4 regions of the Streptomyces sp. RLA131 genome follow, and region 2 is predicted to be linked to each of the others. Evidence: riboswitches for the same ligand, from Rfam matches in the RefSeq annotation. Region 2 holds a riboswitch; each other region holds the start of a gene.
What was found. Region 2 has a riboswitch for cyclic di-AMP ahead of RWE79_RS29570 (M23 family metallopeptidase). Riboswitches for the same ligand answer to the same signal wherever they lie in the genome.
Positions count from the first base shown of each region.

Region 1: another riboswitch for cyclic di-AMP. It lies ahead of RWE79_RS35670 (transglycosylase family protein); the one in region 2 lies ahead of RWE79_RS29570 (M23 family metallopeptidase).
Region 3: another riboswitch for cyclic di-AMP. It lies ahead of RWE79_RS23880 (C40 family peptidase); the one in region 2 lies ahead of RWE79_RS29570 (M23 family metallopeptidase).
Region 4: another riboswitch for cyclic di-AMP. It lies ahead of RWE79_RS15865 (transglycosylase family protein); the one in region 2 lies ahead of RWE79_RS29570 (M23 family metallopeptidase).

Region 1 is NZ_JBWDOQ010000002.1:7,681,573-7,685,712, reverse strand. Features, by position in the region: gene RWE79_RS35675 (SAM-dependent methyltransferase) at 1-795, opposite strand, end outside; gene RWE79_RS35670 (transglycosylase family protein) at 1,011-2,189, opposite strand; cyclic di-AMP (ydaO/yuaA leader) riboswitch at 2,192-2,365, opposite strand; gene RWE79_RS35665 (cytochrome P450 family protein) at 2,734-3,954, shown strand; gene RWE79_RS35660 (aldo/keto reductase) at 4,085-4,140, shown strand, end outside.
Region 2 is NZ_JBWDOQ010000002.1:6,332,936-6,337,075, reverse strand. Features, by position in the region: gene RWE79_RS29585 (bifunctional acetate--CoA ligase family protein/GNAT family N-acetyltransferase) at 1-46, opposite strand, end outside; gene RWE79_RS29580 (HPr family phosphocarrier protein) at 167-448, shown strand; gene RWE79_RS29575 (GntR family transcriptional regulator) at 673-1,356, opposite strand; gene RWE79_RS29570 (M23 family metallopeptidase) at 1,592-2,353, opposite strand; cyclic di-AMP (ydaO/yuaA leader) riboswitch at 2,366-2,520, opposite strand; gene RWE79_RS29565 (M16 family metallopeptidase) at 2,747-4,138, opposite strand; gene RWE79_RS29560 (M16 family metallopeptidase) at 4,135-4,140, opposite strand, start outside.
Region 3 is NZ_JBWDOQ010000002.1:5,022,057-5,026,196, reverse strand. Features, by position in the region: gene pcrA (DNA helicase PcrA) at 1-1,872, opposite strand, end outside; cyclic di-AMP (ydaO/yuaA leader) riboswitch at 2,047-2,193, shown strand; gene RWE79_RS23880 (C40 family peptidase) at 2,202-3,314, shown strand; gene RWE79_RS23875 (hypothetical protein) at 3,392-3,745, opposite strand; gene RWE79_RS23870 (C40 family peptidase) at 4,076-4,140, shown strand, end outside.
Region 4 is NZ_JBWDOQ010000002.1:3,293,171-3,297,310, reverse strand. Features, by position in the region: gene RWE79_RS15875 (cytochrome P450 family protein) at 1-391, shown strand, start outside; gene RWE79_RS15870 (transglycosylase family protein) at 540-1,493, shown strand; cyclic di-AMP (ydaO/yuaA leader) riboswitch at 1,726-1,908, shown strand; partial or broken gene RWE79_RS15865 (transglycosylase family protein) at 1,913-2,254, shown strand; gene eno (phosphopyruvate hydratase) at 2,396-3,676, shown strand; gene RWE79_RS15855 (FtsB family cell division protein) at 3,868-4,140, shown strand, end outside.

The DNA of each region.
Region 1 (4,140 bases), 1.3 Mb from region 2:
GCCCGCGAAGCCGGTGTGGATGACCGGGTCGGCGTCGTCGTCCGTGCCGTCGGGACGCCACAGCGGCATGGCGACCACTCCGGGGTCGACCAGTTCGAAGCCCTCGAAGAAACGTTCCACCTCGGGGCGCGAGCGCATCACCAGCGGGGAGCCGATGTTGCGGTAGACGCCCTCGACCCGGTCGCCCTGCTCCGGGAGCCGGGGGCCGCCGTCGGTGGAGGCATGGGTGAGCACCAGCAGGCTGCCGGGGGCGAGCGCGTCGCGCAGTTCGGCGACGGCCTTGCGCGGCTCGTCGGCGTCCTCCAGGAAGTGCAGTACGGCGACGAGCAGCAGGGCCACCGGACGGTCGAGGTCGAGGAGCCGGCCGACCGCCTCGCTGTCGAGGATGTCCCGGGGGGTGCGCAGGTCGGCGGAGACGATGTCGGCGCGTTCGTTGCCGGCCAGGACCGACCGGCTGTGCGCGACGGCGACCGGGTCGTGGTCGACGTAGACGACGGCGGCGCCGGGGCTGGCGGCCTGGGCGACCTCGTGGACGTTGCCGAAGGTGGGTATCCCGGAGCCGATGTCGAGGAACTGGGTGACGCCCTGGTCCACTGCGTGTCTGACGGCGCGGCGCATGAACGCCCGGTTCGCCTGCATGATTTTCGGCAGCCCGGGGAAGACCTCGATCGCCCGCCGTCCCGCTTCCCGGTCTGCCTCGAAGTTGTGCGAACCGCCGAGGTAGTAGTCGTAGATGCGGGACACGCTCGGCACCGACACGTCGATGCCCTGCGGTGCCCAGGCGGGACGCTCCACCATCTGTTGTCTCCAGCTCGTCAGGCGTTCGGCAGAAAGTCAGTAGTGCGCAGTCAGGCTACTGATCGCCAGTTCGAGAGGGAACAACAAACGGAAATATCAGGTCCGTTTCGGTCACGGGACAAAGGCATGTGCCTGTCCCCGCCGCCGCGGGAACAGGCACATGGGTCCTGACTGAGAGCCAGGCTCTGAAGTCACGCCCTGACGGGGCTGCCTCAGATGCTCACACCGTGGGCGCGGAGGTAGGCCAGCGGGTCCAGGTCCGAGCCGTAGTTCGGGGAGGTGCGGATCTCGAAGTGCAGGTGCGGGCCGGTGACGTTACCGGTCGCGCCGGACAGGCCGAGCTGCTGGCCCTCGGAGACGGACTGGCCGGCCGAGACCGCGATCGAGGACAGGTGCGCGTACTGGGCGTACTTGCCGTCGGCGAGCCGCAGGACGACCTGGTTGCCGTAGGCACCGCCCCAACCGGCCGAGACCACGGTGGCGTTGGCGATGGCCTTGACCCGGGTACCGGTCGGGACGACGAAGTCCTGGCCGGTGTGGTAGCCGCTGGACCACATGGCACCGGCCGTGCGGTAGGCGGTGCCGAGGATGGCGCCGTCGACCGGGCGGGTGTAGCCGGAGGCGCTGCTCTGGGCGGCGGAGGAGGACTTGGCCGCGGACGACGTGGTCGCCGGGGCGGTGCTCTTGCGCGGGGTGACGACCGCGGACCTGGTGGTCTTGGCGGTCGAGGCGGCGGCCTTCTGGCCGAGCGTCAGAACCTGGTTGGGGTAGATCAGGTTCGGGTTGCCGCCGATGACGCTCTTGTTGTCGGAGTACAGCTCCTGCCAGCCACCGGCGACGTCCTGGGCGTCGGCGATCTTGGAGAGCGTGTCGCCGCCGGCGACCCGGTAGGTCTTGGCGGTGGACTTCGAGGAGGACGCCGGGGAGGAAGCGGCCGGGGCCTTGGCCTCCGTGGCCTTCTTCGGGGCGGCCGCGGGGGTGGAGGCCGCCGGGGCGGAGGAGGTGTCGGCCATGGCCTGGGTCAGTCCGGCCTTGGGGCCGCACACCGGCCAGGCCTGCGGGCCCTGGACCGCCAGGACCTTCTCGGCGATGGCGATCTGCTGCGCCTTGGTGGCCAGGTCGGCACGGGGGGCGTACGTGGTGCCGCCGAAGCCCGCCCAGGTGCTCTGGGTGAACTGCAGGCCACCGTAGAAGCCGTTACCCGTGTTGATGCTCCAGTTGTTGGTGCTCTCGCAGGTGGCGACCTTGTCCCAGGTGCTCACCGAGGCGGCGCGGGCGCCGGTGGCGCCGACCATGGGGAGCGCGATGGCCGCACCGGTGGTGCCGGCGACAACGCCGATCCGGGTGAAACGGTTTGCGCGGACACGACGGTGCTTTCCCTTTGCGGGCATGCGGAATTCCTCTCCGGCGCCTGCGAGGTAAGCTGTCGGGTTCGGGCTGGAGATGCCCGGCCACAGGCAGGCCGGAACAAACGGCACTGCACTGCGACTTAACCCCAAGCCGTTCCGGTCCTCCGGCTACGGCGATTACCTGGGTCCCCCGCTCCTGCCCTGAGCGTTCAGTGTTGGCCACCGGGCGGCGGCAGGATTCGGCGTTCCGCCCGACAGAATCCCGAAGGCATTTGACCTGCGGGACTGCGAAGCTAAACGACGGTGTCCGGCCAGAGCAAGGTGTCCAAACATAGGATCAAGAGGACTGCAACTTGATCTTAGAATTCGATGACGTTAGGTGAGAAGTGTCCGCTCTGTGTGCACAAAATGCTGACCGTCCGTAACTCGATCAATTTATGGAGTCACAGAATGGGGTTAATGTGGACAGATAGCGACAGGGGTGTTCCGTACGGTATTTCATGAGTGACACCCGTCACCCGTGGGCGATTTGCCCCGACTCATCCGGTCACGCATGGAAAGTGGCCCCGCGGCGCATGTCTTGGTCATGACTTCTCAGCCCCCCGTGGTTCTCGATCCGACCGGCGCCGACATCCACGCGGAAGGCGCCCGCTTACGCGAGCGCGGTCCGGTCACCCTGATCGAACTGCCGGGCGGGGTGCGCGCCTGGTCCGTGACCAGCCAGGACCTGCTCAAGCGGCTGCTCACCGACCCCCGGGTCTCCAAGGACGCCCGCCGGCACTGGCCGGCCTTCATCAACGGCGCGATACCGCAGGACTGGCCACTGTTCGTCTGGGTCGCCGTGACCAGCATGCTGAACGCCTACGGTGCCGACCACCGGCGGCTGCGCCGGCTGGTCGCCCCCGCCTTCACCGCCCGCCGCACCGCCGCCCTGCGCCCCCGTGTCGAGGAGATCACCGAAGGACTGCTCGACCGGCTCGCCGCCACACCCCCCGGAACCCCGGCCGACCTGAGGGCCTCCTTCGCCTATCCGATCCCCATCCAGGTGATCACCGAGCTGATGGGCGTGCCCGAGCGACTGCGCGAGGGACTGCGGACCTGCGTGGACCGCGGCTTCGACACCTCGCTCACCCCGGCGGAGTCGATGGCCAACTACCACCGGATGTACGGGATCCTGCGCGACCTGGCCGCGACCCGGCGGGCCGAGCCCGGCGACGACCTGACCAGCGCCCTGATCGCCGCCCACGACGCGGAGGACGGATCGGCGCTGAGCGAGTCCGAACTGCTCGACACCCTGCTGCTGATCATCGCCGCCGGGCACGAGACCACGGTCAACCTCATCGACAACGCCGTCCATGCCCTGCTCACCCACCCCGGGCAGCTGGAACTGGTCCGCACCGGGCAGGTCGGCTGGGCGGACGTCATCGAGGAGACGCTGCGCACCGAGGCACCGCTGGCCCATCTGCCGCTGCGCTACGCGGTCGAGGACATCGAGGCGGGCGGCGTGCTGATCGCCCGGGGCGACGCGATCCTGGCCTCGTACGCCGCCGCCGGGCGCGACCCCGGGGTCCACGGCGAGGACGCCGGCCGCTTCGACGCGGCGCGCCCGGGCAAGGAGCATCTGGCCTTCGGCCACGGCGTCCACCACTGCCTGGGCGCGCCGCTGGCCCGGCTGGAGGCGGAGATCGCGCTACCGGCCCTGTTCGCGCGGTTCCCCGGCCTCACACTGGCCGTACCCCCGGAGGAGCTGCGGCCGATCAGCTCGTTCATCTCGCACGGACACCGCACCCTGCCCTGCACCTGGTAGCGGGCGGCGAACGAGGACGAACCCGCCGCCACCTGACGGGCGGGCCGCCGCGCGTCATGGATTCTCCAGCGCCGGGCCGGTAGGCTCACAATCCCGCACATTTTCCAACAGCAATCCCTGGAGCCCTCGCGTGAGCTACCTCGCGGCCGACGACCGTTACGACTCCATGGAGTACCGCCGCTGCGG
Region 2 (4,140 bases):
CCTCCCAGTGCACCGGGTACGGCCGCGAGAGCGGCGGAGTGGTCATGGGCCAAGCGTAAGGGGACGTACCGGATCAGTGCGACGATATGACGAAGCGGTCTCCGGCGCGGCTGCGCCTCGTGGGAGACTGGTCTAGACAACCTGGAACGACCCGGAGGACACCACCATGGCTGAGCGCCACGTCACCGTCGGCTGGCCGGAGGGCCTGCACGCACGCCCCGCTTCGATCTTCGTCCGTTCGGTGACGGGCCTCGGCGTGCCCGTGACGATCGCCAAGCCCGGCGGCACCCCGGCCAACGCCGCGTCCATGCTGGCCGTCCTCGGCCTCGGCGCGCAGGGCGGCGAGGAGATCGTGCTGGCCTCCGACGCCGAGGGCGCCGAGGCGGCGCTCGACCAGCTGGCCGAGCTCGTCACCAAGGGGCTCGACGAGCTGCCGGAGACCGTCTGACCCGGCCTTCCGCGAATGGTGGCGGGGCCGCGAAAATCCGTCCGGATTTCGCAGCCCCGCCACTTCGCCTTTCGGGCGTCATTCGGCCCGGAAATCCGCGCAGGGCACAGCGGAATTACGCATCAGAATATCTCCGGCAAGCTCCGGCGCAATTCTTCTCAGTTGTATACGGCACTTCTGTTAAACGCGGCCGCCCGTCGTGTGTACGCCGTGTTTCCAGTTCCTCACCGCACGGTCGCGCCCCGCGCCGAACGCCGCAGCCGGTGCACCCCGGCCGACCGCTCCACGTGCGCCGTCGCCAGCTTGCGGGCCCGCTCGGAGTCACCGCGGGCCACCGCGTCCACGATCGCCCCGTGCTCCTCCCAGGACTCCACGGCGCGCCCCGGCGAGTCCACCGCGTACACCCACGCGATCTTGTGCCGCAGCTGCGTGAGCAGAGCCACCAGGGTGGGACTGCCGGAGGCCTGCGCCAGCGTCTCGTGGAACCAGCCGTCCAACGAGGGCAGATCGGACAACTGCCCCTGCAGGGAACGTTCCTGCCCGAGCCGCACCAGACCGCGCAGCACCTTGATGTGCGCCTCCGTACGCCGCTGCGCGGCACGCGCCGCGCCCAGCGGCTCCAGCAGACCGCGGATCTCCAGCAGGTCCGCCGCCTCCTGCTCGGTGGGCTCCGCGACCGAGGCCCCGGCGTGTCTGCGGGTGCGCACGAACCCCTCGGACTCCAGCGTGCGCAGCGCCTCACGGACCGGGACCCGTGACACGCCGTAGCGCTTGGCCAGCAGCTCCTCGGTCAGCCGGCCGCCCGGCGGATAGAAGCCGCTGATGATGTCGTCACGGATCGCCGTGCACACCGCTTGGGCGGAAATACGACGCCCTGCGCCGCCCGTCCCGTTCACGTCCGATCCCACATCGCCGGTCCCTTCATTCCCCGTCCGGTTTAATCCCCGCGTAACGCGAAGATCGGTGTTTCTTCGGCGACTCTATTCCAGCACAGTCGGGATTCCGACGGGAGTCCCTAATTCAGCAAGTATTTTTGGACACACGAAGGCCCCGGCCGGGGGAGCCGGGGCCTTCGCCGCGGGGGAACGCCGTGGGAGACGCCGTGGGGACGCCGTGGGGGGACGCGGTGGGGGACGCGCCCGGTCAGACCGCCACGCCGTGCTTGCGCAGATACGCGACGGGGTCGACGTCGGAGCCGTAGCTCTGGCTGGTGCGCACCTCAAGGTGCAGATGCGGCCCGGTGACGTTGCCGGTGGCGCCGGACAGACCGAGCTGACGGCCGGCGGTCACCGTCTCGCCGACGGAGACGCCGATCGAGGACAGATGGCCGTACAGCACGTACATCCCGTCGGACATCCGCAGGATCACGTTGTTGCCGTACGAGCCGCCCCAGCCCGCCTCCACCACGGTGGCCGGACCGATCGCGTGCACCGGGGTGCCCGTCGCGGCCGCGAAGTCCGAACCGGTGTGATAGCCGGAGGACCACAGGCTGCTCGTGGCGTGGTACGGCGTGGATATCGACGAGGCGACCGGCTTCATCCAGCCCGTCAGACTCCCCCGGGCACCCGGCACCGACCGGGCCGCGCGCTGCCCGGCCGCCGCCGACCTCTTCGCCCGCTCCTTCGCCGCGGCCTGGGCCCTGGCCTTCGCCCTGGCCTTCTCGCGGGCCTGCTCGGCGCGGGCCTGCTCGGCCTTCTTGCGCGCCGCGTCGGCCGCCTTGTGCTGGGCGTCCGCCTGCGCGGCGATCTGCGTGACCAGGGTGTCCGTCACGGCCGCGCACCGGCTGAACGCGGTGCCGGGAGCCGCCGTCCCGGCCGCTCCCGCCTCGGCGGCTCCGGCGGTGGTGGTCGCCGCGAGCACGGCGGCGCAGGCCAGGGTCGTGCGAATGCTGAACGTGAGCGCCATGGCAGGCGGAGTCCTTTCCTTCCCTCTCGCCTACCGGGTTAGCTGACGGGTTCGGAGCAGGAAGGTCTCCTACGGGCGGCTCGCCCGATTCACCCCAGGGGGACTACGCGACGTGGGTCCCCGGCTCCCCAGGCTCACGCCCTGCGGGGACTCGGCGATCGTTGCTCCGGTGCCGCCGGACGCGGCTTGTCTTACGGACAACGAGCGACGACGCTAACCGCGCCCCCCGGCCCCCACCAAATAAAACGCCCCAATTGTGCCCGATGCCACATAACCCCCGCGGGACCCGGTTGTGGGCAGGCTCAGGGTCGGTCCGCCGGGTCCGCCGGGTCGTCCTCGGTCCGGACCGGCCGAAGATCGGCCGGTCCGGCGACCGAGGACGAGCGGGCCCCGTCAGAGGGCCGTGGAGACCGTCACCGGGCCGATACCGAGGGCCTTGACGGGCTCGGCGATGGCCGCCGCGTCCCCGACGAGGACGACGACGAGCCGGTCCAGCGGGAAGGCGCTGACCGCGGCCGCCGTGGCCTCGACCGTGCCCGTGGCCGCGAGGCGGGCGTACAGCTGGGCCTGGTAGTCGTCGGGCAGGTACTGCTCGACCTGGTCGGCGAGCGTGCCGGCGACGGCGGAAGCCGTCTCGTAGCGCAGCGGCGCGACACCCACGAGGTTCTGGACGGCGACGTCACGCTCCTCGTCGGTGAGGCCGTCCTCGCGGAGCGTCCTCAGCACCTGCCAGGTGTCGGCCAGTGCCGGGGCGGTGACGTCGGTGGCCACCGAACCGCTGATGCCGATCAGCGAGGCACCCGTGCCCTCCGGGGTGGAGAGCAGGACCTGCCCGAAGGCCCGCACGCCGTACGTGTAGCCCTTCTCCTCACGCAGGACGCGGTCGAGCCGCGAGGTGAGCGTGCCGCCCAGGCAGTACGTGCCGAGGACCTGTGCGGCCCAGACCGGGTCGTGGCGGTCGGAGCCGGTGCGGCCGATGAGGACCTGGGTCTGGACGGCGCCGGGGCGGTCGACGACGACGACGCGGGCGTGGTCGTCGGAGGTGATCTGCGGCAGCGGCCGGCGTTCGGCGGGCTTGCCGGTCCACTCCCCCAGCGTCTCGGTGAGCAGCGCGTCGAGGTCGATGCCGGTGAGGTCGCCGACGACCACGACGGTCGACGTGGAGGGCCGCACATGCGTGTCGTAGAAGGAGCGCACCGCCGCCGCGTCGATCCGGGCGACCGTCTCCTCGGTGCCCTGGCGCGGCCGGGAGCAGCGCAGCGCGGGGGCGAACAGCTCCTTGGACAGCGCCATGGCGGCGCGCCGGGCCGGGTTGGCCAGCTCGTGCGGGATCTCGTCGAGGCGGTTGTTGACCAGCCGCTCGACCTCGCTGTCGGGGAAGGCCGGCGCGCGCAGGGCGTCGGAGAGCAGGCCCAGGGCCTTGTCCAGCCGGGAGGCGGGGACCTCCAGGGAGACCCGTACGCCGGGGTGGTCGGCGGCGGCGTCGAGCGTGGCCCCGCAGCGCTCCAGCTCGGCGGCGAACTCCTCGGCGCTGTGCTTGTCGGTGCCCTCGGAGAAGGCGCGGGCCATGATGGTGGCCACGCCGTCCAGGCCCTCGGGCTCGGCGTCGAGCGGCGCCGCGAGCAGCACCTCGACGGCGACGACCTTCTGGCCGGGGCGGTGGCTGCGCAGCACGGTCAGGCCGTTGGGCAGGGTTCCGCGGCCGGGGGCGGGGAAGTCCCAGGGCCTGGGGTCGCCGGCCTGCGGCTGCGGGTGGAACGTCATGGTGGGTGCGACGTCGGTCACTG
Region 3 (4,140 bases), 1.3 Mb from region 2:
ACCGCCGTCGCCCTCCTCGCCGTCCGGGATCTGGTCGGAGTCGGCGACCAGCGCGACCCGTTCCAGGAAGTCCGCCAGGGTGCCCGGCTCGTCGTCGGTGCGGTCCTGCTCGTACTCCAGGGCCACGGCGGCGAGTTCCTGCAGGTTCTCCACCCGGGTCTCGTCCTGCGGGTCGGTCGAGGCCTGCAACTCCGCCAGGTAGCCGGTGCGTTCGAGCACGGCCTCCAGGACGGTGGCCGGCCCGGCGCCGGACTCCACGACGGTGCGCAGCTCCTCCAGCAGCTCGTTGAACCGCTTCACCGCGTTGGCCGAGCGCGCGGCCATGCCGTAGGCCTCGTCGACCCGGCGCAGGGCGGCGGCGAAGGAGATCTTCTCCCGCAGCGCCAGTGCCTCCAGCATGGCCTCGGCGCGGTCGCCGATGCCGCGCTTGGGCACGTTCAGGATCCGCCGCAGCGGCACGGTGTCCTCGGGGTTGGCGAGCACGCGCAGATACGCGAGGACGTCGCGGACCTCCTTGCGCTCGTAGAAGCGCACCCCGCCGACGACCTTGTAGGGCAGCCCGACCCGGATGAAGACCTCTTCGAAGACCCGGGACTGGGCGTTCGTGCGGTAGAAGACCGCCACATCGCCGGGCCTGGAGTCCCCGGCGTCCGTCAGCCGGTCGATCTCGTCGGCGATGTACTGCGCCTCGTCGTGCTCCTGGTCGGCGACATAGCCGGTGATGACGGGGCCGTCGCCGGACTCCGTCCACAGGTTCTTGGGACGCCGCGAGGCGTTGCGCTCGATGACGGCGTTGGCGGCGGTGAGGATGGTCTGCGTGGAGCGGTAGTTCTGCTCCAGCAGGATGGTCCGCGCCTGCGGGTAGTCCTCCTCGAACTGGAGGATGTTGCGGATGGTGGCGCCGCGGAAGGCGTAGATCGACTGGTCCGCGTCACCCACCACGCACAGCTCGGCCGGATCCTCCACGCCTTCCGACGTGCCGACCAGCTCGCGCACCAGGGTGTACTGGGCGTGGTTGGTGTCCTGGTACTCGTCGACCAGTACGTGGCGGAAGCGCCGCCGGTAGTGCTCGGCCACGTCGGGGAAGGCCTGGAGCAGGTTGACCGTGGTCATGATGATGTCGTCGAAGTCCAGGGCGTTGGCCTCGCGCAGCCGGGACTGGTAGAGCACATACGCCTCGGCGAGCTTCTTCTCGAAGGGGTTCTCCGCCTGGCCGGCGAAGGTCTCCTCGTCGATCAGCTCGTTCTTGAGGTTGGAGACCTTGGCGCTGAAGGACTTCGGCGGGTACTGCTTCGGGTCGAGGTCGAGATCCCGGCAGACCAGGGCCATCAGCCGCTTGGAGTCGGCGCCGTCGTAGATCGAGAAGCTGGAGGTGAAGCCGAGCCGCTTGCTCTCCCGCCGCAGGATGCGCACGCACGCGCTGTGGAAGGTCATCACCCACATGGCATTGGCGCGCGGGCCGACCAGCTGCTCGACGCGCTCCTTCATCTCGCCGGCGGCCTTGTTGGTGAAGGTGATCGCCAGGATCTCGCCCGGGTGCACATGGCGGGTCGCCAGCAGGTGGGCGATCCGGTGGGTCAGCACCCGGGTCTTGCCGGAACCGGCGCCCGCGACGATGAGCAGCGGGCCCCCCGCGTGCTCGACGGCCGCGCGCTGCTGCTCGTTGAGCCCTTCGAGCAGCGCGGCGGCGTCCAGTACCGGCCGGTGGGCGCCGTCGCGGTAGTACGCGTCCCGCTCGACGGGCACGTCGAAGTGACCGCCGAACAGGTCGTGCGGAACCGGCTCCGGCGCGGGCGTCTCCTCCGGGGGCGGAGGCGGGCCGTCGGCCGGTTCGAGGTGGGCCAGGAAGCTGTCGTCAAAGAGGCTGCTCATCGCCTCCCGAGTCTAGGCCGTGCCACCGACAGTCCCTGCCGGAACGTGTACGTACGGTAGAGGTCACACATGGGTTTCCGGACATATCGAACATCAGTCTTCCCAAGGACCACTCCCGTTGATTACGGTTCCGCATCAGGTGGCCCGCTCCTCCGGCGGTGACCGTGCCGTCACGGGCCGCCTTCGCTGAGTCCGGCGCGAGCCGGAGCCGGGGACCCACGTACGACGACCTTGGGGTGAATCGGTCCTTCGCGGACCGTAGGGCGGCCTTCCGATGCCCGAACCCGACAGCTAACCCGGTAAGCGGTCAACGGAAGGAGCCGCCTGCCTTGGCGACCCACCGCAAACCCCGCACCGGCATACTCACCGCCCCCGGCCCGCGTGCGGCCGTGGGGCTCACGACCGCCGCACTGGCGACGGTCACTCTCTTCGGGGAGAGCGCGAGCGCGGCACCCAGCGCCGGCAGCACCACGGTGGCCATCAAGAAGGTCCAGGCGAAGGTCGACAAGCTCTACGAGCAGGCCGAGGCCTCCACCGAGCGCTACAACGCGGCCAAGGACAAGGCCGAGAAGCAGCGCACCGCCGCCGACAAGCTCCTGGACGAGGTCTCCCGCAAGACCGCCAAGCTCAACGACACCCGGGACCAGCTCGGCGAGTACGCGGCCGCCCAGTACCGCAGCGGCGGCCTGGACAGCACGACCACCTATCTGCTGGCCAACGACCCGCAGCAACTCCTTGAGAACGCGCACGTGATGGACCGGATGTCCGGCCGCACCGAAACGGCGCTGGAGACCTTCCGCACCCAGCAGATGGAGGTCGCCAAGCAGCGCGGCGAGGCCGTGGAGAGCCTGGCCAAGCTGGACGCCGCGCAGAAGGAGCTCAGCAAGGAGAAGAAGGCCGTCCAGGAGAAGCTGACGGCCGCCCAGAAGCTGCTGAACGGCCTCACCGCCAAGGAGAAGGCGCGGCTGGCGGCGCTGAAGAAGAAGCAGGAGCAGGCCGCCGCGGCGAAGGCCGCGGCCACGGTGCACTCCTCGACCAGCGGCAGCGCCAGTACGAGCACAAGCACGAGCACCGGTTCCAGCAGCAGCACGAGCGCCAAGGCCGCCAAGGCGATCGCCTTCGCCCAGGCCCAGCGCGGCAAGCCGTACGTGTGGGGCGCCACCGGCCCCAACTCCTACGACTGCTCGGGGCTCACCCAGGCGTCATGGGCCGCCGCCGGGGTCTCGATCCCGCGGACCGCCGCCGCGCAGTACAGCTACGGCACCAAGGTCAGCGCGTCCGACCTCCAGCCGGGGGACCTGGTGTTCTTCTACTCGGGCATCAGCCACGTCGGCCTCTACATCGGCAACGGCCAGATGATCCACGCCCCGCACACCGGCACGGTCGTCAAGATCGCGCCGATCAGCGAGATGCCGATCGTCGGCTACGCCCGGATGGCCTGAGCGGACGAAGGGCCCGCGGCGGCACAGCCCCGCGGCGGGCCCGGCCCCGCGGCGGGCCCGGCCGGGCCCGACCGGGCTCAGGTCCACAGCACCGCGATGAAGATGTTGGCGATGGTCAGGGCGCCCACCGCGCCGAAAACCGCCGCCGGCTGCCGTTCCTCGTCCCGCTTGACGTAGACCAGGCCCAGGATCACCACCAGGACGGCCAGCTTCACGCCGATCTTGATGTTGTTGACGGGCTGGTCGTCGGCCTGGTTCAGGCCCACCAGCAGGGCACCGGTCACCAGCATCGTCAGTGCGCCGTGCAGCATCCCGGGCACGAAGCGGGCCTCGCCGCGCCCCATGGCCTTCATCTGGGTGAGGAAGCCGCCGAGCAGTGCCGCGATGCCGATGATGTGCAGGCCGACGACGAAGTGAATGAGTACGTCCATGGCACAGGACCATAGCCAGGCCCATAGCAGCCCCCGACACCCAGGTGTGCCTCAATCACCTCATCGGTCACAGACGGTCGGCGAACGGGCGGAACGCCCGTCGAACAGCGGTCATCCCCGGTCGGTTACCGGACGAATCAAAGCAGTCCCGCGCTCCTGCCCGCCCCCGGGTGACGGGCAGGTTTAGCGTCCTCCTCCAGGTGGCCGATCCCCACTGCCGGCGAGCAAGCGCCGGCACGGCCGCCCCCGCCGAGGATCCGGCGGCGGCCGCCCCCCGTGCGGCCGCCGCCGGATCGCGGTCAACGGCGGCTAGGAAGGGAGAAGGCGTACGTGCCGTCGCACAGCAGGCCCAAGCAGCGCTCCTTGGCCGGCTCCACCGCTCGCACCGCCGCGAC
Region 4 (4,140 bases), 3.0 Mb from region 2:
CGAGGAACTGCTGCGCTACGACGGGCCGGTGGAGCTGGCCACCTGGCGCTTCGCGACCGAGCCGCTGACGATCGGCGGCCGGGTGATCGCCGCCGGCGATCCGGTGCTGGTCGTGCTGGCCGCCGCCGACCGGGATCCGGCCCGTTTCGACAGCCCGGACACCCTCGATCTGACCCGCCGCGACAACCAGCACCTCGGTTACGGACACGGCATCCACTACTGCCTGGGCGCCCCGTTGGCGCGCCTGGAGGCGCAGAGCGCACTGGCCACCCTGCTGACCCGGCTGCCCGATCTCGATCTCGCCGTCGAGCCCTCTGAGCTGCGCTGGCGGGGTGGCCTGATCATGCGCGGACTGCGAACTCTACCGGTGAATTTCACGCCGGAGCGGTAGTCGAGCCCTGAGCAGGAGGGATAAGGGAGTTGACGCTCCGTCACCGTCGTGATCTTGGCGTGATCTCCGATACATCGACTTGTGATGCCATGGCCAACGCCGCTACGTTCTGCGGTCGTCGCAGTCTTTGAAAAGGAAAGGCGATCGCATGCTGAAGTCCGGGAACGGCCGACACCGCAAACCGCGCCAGGCACCCACCGCTGTGGTGGTGGTCGCGGCGACCGGAGCCGGAATGGCGCTCCCGCTCTTCGCCGCGAGCGGAGCCCAGGCCGCCGACACCTCCGTCTCCGACTCGACCTGGAACGCGGTCGCCGTCTGCGAGAGCGGCGGCCTGTGGAGCTCCAACACCGGCAACGGGTTCTACGGCGGGCTGCAGATCACCCAGGAGACCTGGGACCAGTACGGCGGCCAGGACTACGCCAAGCGCCCCGACCTCGCCAGCCAGAACGAGCAGATATCCGTCGCCGACGAGATCCTCGACGCCCTCGGCCCCGAGGCGTGGCCGACCTGCGCCGACCTCTCGGGTCTGACCGACGCCGTCACCGGTGACGACTCCTCGGCCTCCGCCGACCCCACCGACGACGCGACGGACGACACGACGGGCGACACGACCGCCACGCCGTCCGATGACGCCACCGACGACTCCACCACCTCCGGCACGGACTCCGGTGGCACGGGCTCCGACACCGATTCCGGCAGCGACTCCGCCGACGCCTCGGACACCGGCGACAGCGACGGGACATCCGGCTCGGCGTCCTCGACGAGCCCCGATCCGTCCGCCACCCGGGCCGGCTCGGCCACCTCCCGGAACCAGGGCCGGCACGCCCGGCCCGAGACCACCGGCCCCACGGGCCTGGCCGCCTGGGGCGAGCTGTCCCGCAACAGCGTCAAGGTCGTCGCCCGCACGAAGTCCGCCGCCACCGAGGGCGCCACCACCGAGGCCGCCCGGCGCTACCTCGTACGTGACGGCGACTCGCTCTGCGGGATCGCGGCCGAGGAGGACGTGGCGGGCGGATGGCGCGCGCTGTACGAGGCCAACAAGAGCGCGATCGGTGACGATCCGAGTGTGATCCACCCCGGGGAGTATCTGAACCTGGAGTAGCACCTGTGACAAGCCTCTCCCGGAGGTCTGTGCCCGCGGTGTCCCTCCTTGTCCGATTCACCCGCTCCCACCAGGAATGACACGCATTCCTGGTGGGTGAAAAAGCGAACGATGGGCGATCTTGGGGGGATTGTCCTCACCCCCGGCCTTTGCTTACGGTCGACATCGCTCGCCGCCGCGGGCCCCGCCGGTCAGGAACGCCGAGTCCTGCCGCCGACCGACGGGAACAGTCGACGCGAAAGCGCCGAAGGCAGGAGCGGGGGACCCACAGGTTCGCCGCCGTACGGATCCGGACGCCCGTCGTCCGCCGCTCCGTGCGGCTCGGGGTTAAGCGCTGCGCGCACGTCGCGCCGCGCCGGGCACTCACTCGGCCCGAACCCGACAGCTGACCTCGCAGGCGCCGGTGAGGAACCCAGATCATGATCCGTCGTGTCTCGAAGTCGATCCGTCTCGCCGCTCTCGGTGCCGTCGCCACCGGTGCGATCGCGGTTCCGATGATGACCGCCTCCTCCGCCTCCGCCGCTCCGGCCACCGCGTGGACCAAGGTCGCCATGTGCGAGTCCACCGGAAACTGGCACATCAACTCCGGCAACGGCTTCTACGGCGGCCTGCAGTTCACCAATTCGACCTGGGCCGCTTACGGCGGCACCAAGTACGCCGCCCGCGCCGACCTGGCGACCTCGGGCCAGCAGATGGCCGTCGCCGAGAAGGTCCTGGCCAGCCAGGGCAAGGGCGCCTGGCCGATCTGCGGCAAGCACCTCTGACCGGGGGCGTCCACCGCGACGCCACCCCCCACGGCTCCCCGGCCGGGCACGCTTCTCCCCCAAGCGTGCCCGGCCGGGGCTTTTCGGGTCGGTTAGGCTCAGCACGAAAAAGATAGAGACATCCAGAAGGAGACTCACGTGCCGTCCATCGACGTCGTCGTAGCCCGGGAAATCCTCGACTCGCGAGGCAACCCCACCGTCGAGGTCGAGGTCGGCCTCGACGACGGCAGCACCGGTCGTGCCGCCGTTCCGTCCGGTGCCTCCACCGGCGCCTTCGAGGCCCTCGAACTCCGGGACGGCGACAAGAGCCGTTACCTCGGCAAGGGCGTGGAGAAGGCCGTCCTCGCCGTCATCGAGCAGATCGGCCCCGAGCTGGTCGGCTACGACGCCACCGAGCAGCGCCTGATCGACCAGGCGATGTTCGACCTGGACGCCACCCCCGACAAGTCATCGCTCGGCGCCAACGCCATCCTCGGCGTGTCGCTCGCCGTCGCGCACGCCGCCTCCGAGGCCTCGGACCTGCCGCTGTTCAGGTACCTGGGCGGCCCGAACGCCCACGTGCTGCCGGTCCCGATGATGAACATCCTCAACGGCGGCTCGCACGCCGACTCCAACGTGGACATCCAGGAGTTCATGATCGCGCCCATCGGCGCGGAGTCCTTCTCCGAGGCCCTGCGCTGGGGTGCCGAGGTCTACCACACCCTCAAGGCGGTCCTGAAGGAGCGCGGCCTGTCCACCGGTCTGGGTGACGAGGGCGGCTTCGCGCCCAACCTCGACTCCAACCGCGCCGCTCTCGACCTCATCGTCGAGGCCATCAAGAAGGCCGGTTACACCCCGGGCCAGGACATCGCGCTGGCGCTCGACGTCGCCGCCTCCGAGTTCTACAAGGACGGCAGCTACTCGTTCGAGGGCAAGGCGCTGTCCGCCGCCGAACTCACCGCGTACTACGCCGAGCTCGTGGCCGCGTACCCGCTGGTCTCCATCGAGGACCCGCTGTTCGAGGACGACTGGGACGGCTGGAAGACCCTCACCGACCAGCTCGGCGACAAGGTCCAGATCGTCGGCGACGACCTGTTCGTCACCAACCCCGAGCGCCTGCAGAAGGGCATCGACAACAACACCGCCAACGCGCTCCTGGTGAAGGTCAACCAGATCGGCTCCCTCACCGAGACCCTCGACGCCGTCGAGCTCGCGCAGCGCAGCGGCTACAAGTGCATGATGTCCCACCGCTCCGGTGAGACCGAGGACGTCACCATCGCCGACCTGGCCGTCGCCACCAACTGCGGCCAGATCAAGACCGGCGCCCCGGCCCGCTCCGAGCGCGTCGCCAAGTACAACCAGCTGCTGCGCATCGAGGAGATCCTCGACGACGCCGCGGTGTACGCGGGCCGCTCGGCGTTCCCGCGCTTCAAGGGCTGATCTCCGGCCCCGCCGGGTTGTGGCCCGGCCACAACCCGGCCACAACCCGGCCACAGCCCGGCTCCCGGCCGGGGGCCGGGTACGAAACCGCAGCCGGCGTACCGGCGTGCCGGTGTGTGCGGCCCCCGGCCGCGTAGGGTGACCGGCAGGCGCAGCCGCCGACCCAACGCGAACCCTCACCGGAGGTGCACGTGCCGGACCGCTTCTCCACCGCGACGCGGATCCGCGCGCTGGGCGCCCAGGCGCAGGCGAGGGTGTACCGCGCCGCGGGCCGGGGCCCCGTCGCACCGCGCCGTAACCGCCTCACGGGCCGGGCCGCCGTACTGGCGCTGGTCGTGTGCGCGCTCGTCGTGGCGCTCGCGTACCCGATGCGGCAGTACATCGCCCAGCGCAGCGCCATCGCCGACCAGCGCCGCCAGGCGCAGGAGACGGAGCGCCGGGTGAAGGAGCTGCGGGAGGAGAAG